Saccharobesus litoralis: one gene and its partner. The protein of the gene in region 2 interacts with the protein of the main gene of each other region in a pairwise test. Links are inferred from orthologs where the notes say so. Each region holds a gene or a part of one and is shown on either strand. Other genes may lie near its edges.

Region 1 (3,109 bases), 2.1 Mb from region 2 along the record:
AATATTTTACCATCACCAATTTTACCTGTGCTCGCGGCATTCATGACTGCTTCAATACTTTTTTCAACTTGATCATCAGCCAGTACGATCTCTAACTTCACTTTAGGCAAAAAATCTATGCTGTATTCAGCACCGCGATACGTCTCTTTATGGCCTTTTTGACGACCAAAGCCTTTTACCTCAGTAACGGTAATGCCTGTCACTCCCACTTCAGCTAACGCTTCGCGTACATCATCTAGCTTAAACGGTTTAATAATAGCGGTTACACATTTCATTATTATTTTCCTTCCCCTATTTGGTTTAATTGTTGTTTAAAAGCGATAACTCAACTGATCATGTTTAAATTTGTACACGTATCACTGGCTACTCACTCCCTTAACAAATATTGACTTGAGTAAGATTCACTTTATTTATACTCAATAATAGCTAACTTATTGTCGTTTCGATCAAGTTTTTTAGATATTATTGAATATATCTTGTCAATTACCCCAACTAAATCAAGAATATGGACCAAGCATATATAGTAGAACAAATGAAAGTTCAGCCTCAAATAGACGTAAAATTTGAGATCCGCCGCCGTATCGACTTTATCAAACAACAAATGAAAAGTGCCGGTGTTAAAAGCTTGGTACTGGGAATTAGTGGTGGAGTTGACTCTTCCACGCTAGGCAGATTAGCCCAGCTAGCCGTTAATGAACTCAATGAAAATGGTCAAGGCTATCAATTTGTTGCTGTGCGTTTACCTTACGATATTCAAGCAGACGAAGCCGATGCGCAAATGGCCCTCGATTTCATCCAGCCTTCACAAAGCTTAGCCGTCAATGTCAAACCGGGAGCAGATGGCATTCATAGTGAAACCCTAAGTCAATTAAACTTAGCGGGTTTAAAACCACAATCAAATGAGTTAATCGACTTTGTAAAAGGCAACGTCAAAGCCCGTACACGCATGGTCATTCAATACGAGATTGCCGGTATGTTAGGTGGATTAGTATTAGGTACAGACCATTCAGCTGAGAATATCACTGGCTTCTTTACGAAGTATGGTGACGGTGCATGTGATTTAGTGCCATTATTTGGCTTGAGTAAACGCCAAGTCAGAGCATTAGCCAAAGAGTTAGGTGCACCAGAGCACTTAATCACTAAAGCACCTACTGCTGATTTAGAAGAGTTAGACCCACAAAAAGAAGATGAAAATGCGTTAGGGATCACCTACGACCAAATAGATGACTTTTTAGAAGGGAAAGCGGTAGCCGAAGACGTTGCCAATAAACTTATCGATATCTACCGCAAAACAGAGCATAAACGCCAAGCTATTCCAACCATATACGATTAAAGGTCAATCTTATTGGTTGCAAGCTATTTGTGCTATCACTCAGCACGAATAGCTTGCTATTTTACAACGAAACAAGGTTGCAACAAGCAAGAAAACTATAAATTTCGTTGTCTCACTATTTCAAATAAACAAACCCCCGTCGCGACACTCACATTCAGGCTAGACACTTCACCCGCCATCGGGATAGAAATAAGTTCATCACAGTTTTCACGAGTTAATCGGCGCATGCCTTTACCTTCTGCTCCCATAACCAATGCCATAGGTCCGGTTAACTTAGCTTGATGCAAAGTTGATGTTGCTTCACCTGCGGTACCCACTATCCAAATGCCTTTGTCTTGTATATGTTTTAACGTACGCGATAAATTAGTCACTTGAATAAAAGGTACGGCTTCTGCAGCACCACACGCCACCTTGCGTGCGGTTGATGTCAAACTAGCTGATTTATCTTTTGGAACAATTAACGCGTCTACACCTGCTGCATCTGCCGTGCGTAAACAAGCGCCAATATTATGCGGATCCGTCACGCCGTCGAGCACAAGTAAAAAGATAGATTGGCCTTTTTTATCAAGGATCACATCTAAATCTGATTCATTTAATGTAGGCGCGGCTTTTACACGCGCGACAACACCTTGATGCCTCGCATTATGGGTTTTCTCATCTAATGCCCGTCGGTTAGCCGTTTGCACCGGCAAACCAATCCGCTTAGCTAAGTGTAAAATACTATTTAATCTATTATCTTCTCGACCTTTAAGCACATGCAATTCAATGAATCGCTCAGGTTCATTTTGCAAAGCCGCTTCAACTGCATGTAAACCATAAATGGTTTCAGACTTACTCAAACTCTGTATCTCCTAACGCTTTTTACTTTTGCGCTTAGTTTTAGAGGCGCCGCTTGACGCAGCCCCTGCTTTTTTCTTAGCTGCCGGTTTCTTACCGGCCTTGCCTTTTGATTTTTCTTGCTGCATTAATTGTTGCGTGCGACTACCTTTGGTTTTGGCTTTAGATTTACCTTTGCCCGAACGACGGCTCTTTTTAGCTGAGTTTTTCTTGTCGCTTCGCGATCCAGCTCGTTCTTGGCCGCTACTTTCTTTACGCAATTGTTCTGACTTAGACGGCTGCTTAGTACTGGCTGACGCGCGCCTATCATCAATCTCATCCAACTTAGCGTCGGGCGGCGCTATGATAAAGTCTATTTTCTTTTCTTCAAGGTTTACTGATGTTACTTGAATGACGACTTCATCTCCCAATTTATAAACCTGACGCGTACGCTCGCCAACCAAACGTTGCTTGGCATTATCAAAAATATAGTAATCGTTACCCAAGGAGCCAATATGCACTAAACCTTCAATGTACAAATCATGCACACGAACGAAAAAGCCAAAACTCGTGACCGCAGAAATAACACCGCCATAAGTACATCCAATATGGTCACGCATAAATTCGCATTTAAGCCAGTTAGCCACATCACGCGTGGCTTCATCAGCTCGGCGCTCAGTCATTGAAGTATGCTCAGCTAACTGGTCAATATCTTCCGCTTGGTATTGAAACTCACCACCTTGACGCTTGGCGGCTTTTTGCTGTACCAACACAGATTTAATCGCTCGGTGCAAAACTAAATCAGGATAACGACGAATAGGCGAGGTAAAATGCGAATAACCTTTCAACGCTAAGCCAAAGTGTCCTTGATTATCACCACTATATATAGCTTGCTGCATAGAGCGTAACATCATGGTTTGTATCAGCTCTTGATCAGGCCGACCTTGAATGCGCTCGACT
Region 2 (3,573 bases):
CGCTGATGACCAATGCGGCGAATGGCCGAGCCCTCGGTATTCTTTAAAAAAGTATCTTCGTCCCATGCCCACAAGGTAAGTAAGTCCTGACTTGCAACATTACCTCTTTTTTGAAAATCCTGCTCACAGCTTAACTCGGCATAACGGTTCCATGGGCAAACTAACTGGCAATCGTCACAGCCGTAGATTCGATTACCGATTAACGGTCGAAATTCTTCAGGAATTGCCTCTTGCAGTTCAATTGTCAGGTAAGAAATACAGCGTCGGCCATCGACGACGTATGGCGCCACAATAGCTTGGGTCGGACACATGGTCATACAAGCCACACAACTGCCACATTGCTCTTGAACTGGCTCGTCAACCGGCAAGGGTAAATCAACTAACAACTCACCTAGAAAAAACCAAGAACCGGCTTTTTCATCCAGCAAAAGTGAGTGCTTACCAACCCAGCCCAACCCGGCTTTAGCGGCAAGTGGTCTTTCTAAAATGGGGGCGGAATCAACAAAAGGCCGAAAGCCTAATTCTTGTTCTAGCTTTTCACTTATCTGTTGCCCTAAGCGTTTTAAACGATTGCGGATCAACTTATGATAGTCACGCCCCAAGGCATAGCGGCTAATAAAGGCCGTGTTTGGTTCTTTGAGATCTTGGGCGAAATAAGCCTCTTCGGGTAAATAATCCATGCGCACAGAAATCACGCGCAAAGTGCCAGGTTGCAACTCGGCAGGACGGGCGCGCATCATGCCGTGGCGCGCCATATAATCCATTTCTCCGTGATAATTGTTATCTAACCAAGCTTGTAAACGAGGCTCTTCAATTGATAAATCAATATCACTTACCCCCAACGCCTGAAAACCTAACGTTTGCGCCATAGCTTTAATTTGGCTTTTAATGTGTACGAGTTGTTCAGCCGTTAATGTCATTTTAGGGATAGATCCAAGAAAATAATCAGAGAATTTTGCCACGTTCATTTTTATGTTACAAAGACAACATAAAACGTACGCAAAGTTTATTTAAAAAAATCAGGGCAATGTGATGATAACGTCATCTTTACCGTTAGCGGTTTACACTCCAGAACAAGTGCGTAATCAAGAGGCACAAGCGGCTATCGCCAACAATCTTTCTCTTTATCAGTTAATGCTAAATGCCGGCCAAGCTACATTTAGTTTAGTGCAAGCGATTTATCGCCAACCAGCAAAAATGCTAGTTGTCTGCGGCGCAGGTAACAACGGGGGGGATGGTTTTGTCATCGCCAAGTTAGCCAAACTCGCTGGCTGGCATATCGATGTGATGTCTATGCCCGATTGCCCACCGTATAAAGGGGATGCACTAACCGCTTACAACGATTATATCGCGCTAGGCCGCAACGTACTGCCATCAGAGCAAATTCAATTTAACCAATACGACGTTATTATTGACGCCATTTTAGGCACAGGCGCACTAAGACCCTTGGCAGCCAGTTGGTCAACCATTGTCGATAACATCAATCAAGCCAGCGCATTAACCATTAGCGTTGATATTCCCTCGGGTTTAAATGCGACAACCGGTGCCATTTTAGGCAACGCGATAATAGCAGACCACACAGTCACTTTTATTGGTGTTAAGTCAGGCTTATTAACCGCCAAAGCGGCTGACCATGTAGGCACTCTGCATTTTGCAGACTTAACGGTGGCAAATACCTTTGAGCAACAAAATAAGCCTTATTATCGCCGCAGTGAATGGAGTGAGCTACGCAGCTTATTACCCGCACGTAAACGCGCCAGTTATAAAGGTGTATTTGGCCATGTTGTGTGTATTGGTGGTGACAAAGGCATGGCGGGGGCGATAAAAATGGCTGCCGAATCCTGCTTACGATCGGGTGCAGGCTTAGTGTCGGTTATTACTCACCCAGACAATGTATTACAAGTTGCCAACGGCCGCCCTGAACTCATGGTATTTGGTGTCAATGGCCTTGAGCAGACCAGTCAAGAGCTGATAGATAAAGCCGATGTGGTATTAGCAGGACCAGGTATGGGACGTACAGGTTGGGCTAATGGTTTAATGAGCCATATCTGTCGCCTAAATAAACCCATGGTGATAGACGCGGATGGCTTGAATTGGTTGGCTGAACATCCACACAAAAATACCCAGTGGATTTTGACACCACATACAGGCGAAGCGGCACGTTTAATGGCGCAAAATACCGACAAAATAGAGTTAGACCGTTACGCGGCCAATTACGAAATATCGGCTCGCTATGGCGGCATTAGTATTTTAAAAGGCGCAGGAACACTCATCACTTCCAGCCAGCAAACTCATATTTGCACTGCGGGTAACCCAGGCATGTCGAGTGCCGGCATGGGCGATGTGTTAGCAGGCATATGTGCCGCTATGCTAGCCCAACAACCAGCTCATCAATATTCAAGGTTTCAAGCCGCCGAATTAGCCGTTTGTTTGCATGCTGCTGCGGGGGATCTTGCTGCACAAACAGGAGAACGTGGTATGATAGCCAGTGATTTAATTGCACATATTCGAACATTGGTCAATCCGTAAGCATTGCGCTAGATGGTTTAATTCATCCAGCTCGCCACGAGACCAAGCATTTTAGTGGCTATGACAGAATTATACTTTGAACTTATTGATGCTGACGCAACCGTTGCGTTTGGCAAAAAATTGGCAGCTTCACTTGAAATGCCTTGTATTATTTATTTAGAAGGCGACTTGGGGGCGGGCAAAACCACCTTTAGTCGCGGTCTCATTCAAAGCTTTAATTATCAAGGCAATGTAAAAAGCCCGACTTACACCTTGGTGGAACCTTATGAGCTCGAGTCAGTCAATATTTATCATTTTGATTTATATCGCCTAGCCGATCCAGAAGAGCTTGAATTCATGGGCATACGCGATTATTTCAGTGGTAATAACCTTTGTTTAATAGAATGGCCGGAAAAAGGCGTCGGTTGGTTGGAACCTGCCGATATTCTGGTTAATATGCAATATGTTGACGACCATCGTGCGATCCGCTTAAACGCAAACTCGGCGCGCGGCGAAAAAATACTTTCGGCACTAACTTAAACACATTAATCATCATGAAAAAGTGGCTATCTCACAGTTTGATCTTTTTCAGTTTGCTTTTGACCTTTTGCGTCAATGCAGCGAACAAAATTAATGGTGTTCGAATTTGGCCGTCCCCCGACAAAACCCGTGTCGTATTTGATCTTTCCAACAAACCAAGCGTTGAACATTTCTTTTTAACCAACCCGAATCGTCTGGTGCTCGATTTTAAAGACACTGGTAAAGGGTTAGATTTAACCTCCGTCGCGGCCAAAGGCAAACTAGTTAAAAAGATCCGCTACAGCACGCCAAAAATAAAAAATAGTCGGCGAGTCGTGATTGAACTTGCTCAGCCACTCAACGCCAATATTTTCGCATTAGCCCCCACTCAACCTTATGGCGATCGTTTAGTGGTTGACCTAGAAGGCAAGCAAACCGTCAATCAACCGGTCAAAACCGCAACCAACACCACTAACCGCGATTTAATTATTGCTATAGATGCCGGACATGGTGGTGAAGACCCTGGTTCCATTGGTGCGAAAGGCA

What was found. Proteins that work in one complex are often made in the same cells at the same time.
Region 1: the proteins of C2869_RS19770 (region 2) and rlmB interact in binary tests that used the Escherichia coli proteins (3 or more experiments, as listed by UniProt). The link is inferred for Saccharobesus litoralis from one-to-one orthologs.

The regions. Positions count from the first base shown.
Region 1 is NZ_CP026604.1:3,153,611-3,156,719, reverse strand. Bases 301-3,109 are described here. They hold rlmB (23S rRNA (guanosine(2251)-2'-O)-methyltransferase RlmB), read right to left. Parts: upstream 2,173-3,109; coding sequence 1,429-2,172; downstream 301-1,428. Other genes in these bases: rnr (ribonuclease R), read right to left, coding at 2,185-3,109; nadE (ammonia-dependent NAD(+) synthetase), read left to right, coding at 506-1,333. In the rest of the region: C2869_RS11270 (P-II family nitrogen regulator), read right to left, coding at 1-275. UniProt on the Escherichia coli protein: Specifically methylates the ribose of guanosine 2251 in 23S rRNA.
Region 2 is NZ_CP026604.1:5,225,949-5,229,521, forward strand. Bases 309-3,280 are described here. They hold C2869_RS19770 (NAD(P)H-hydrate dehydratase), read left to right. Parts: upstream 309-1,032; coding sequence 1,033-2,529; downstream 2,530-3,280. Other genes in these bases: queG (tRNA epoxyqueuosine(34) reductase QueG), read right to left, coding at 309-920; tsaE (tRNA (adenosine(37)-N6)-threonylcarbamoyltransferase complex ATPase subunit type 1 TsaE), read left to right, coding at 2,590-3,048; C2869_RS19780 (N-acetylmuramoyl-L-alanine amidase), read left to right, coding at 3,063-3,280. Outside these bases: more of queG, read right to left, coding at 1-308; more of C2869_RS19780, read left to right, coding at 3,281-3,573. UniProt on the Escherichia coli protein: Bifunctional enzyme that catalyzes the epimerization of the S- and R-forms of NAD(P)HX and the dehydration of the S-form of NAD(P)HX at the expense of ADP, which is converted to AMP.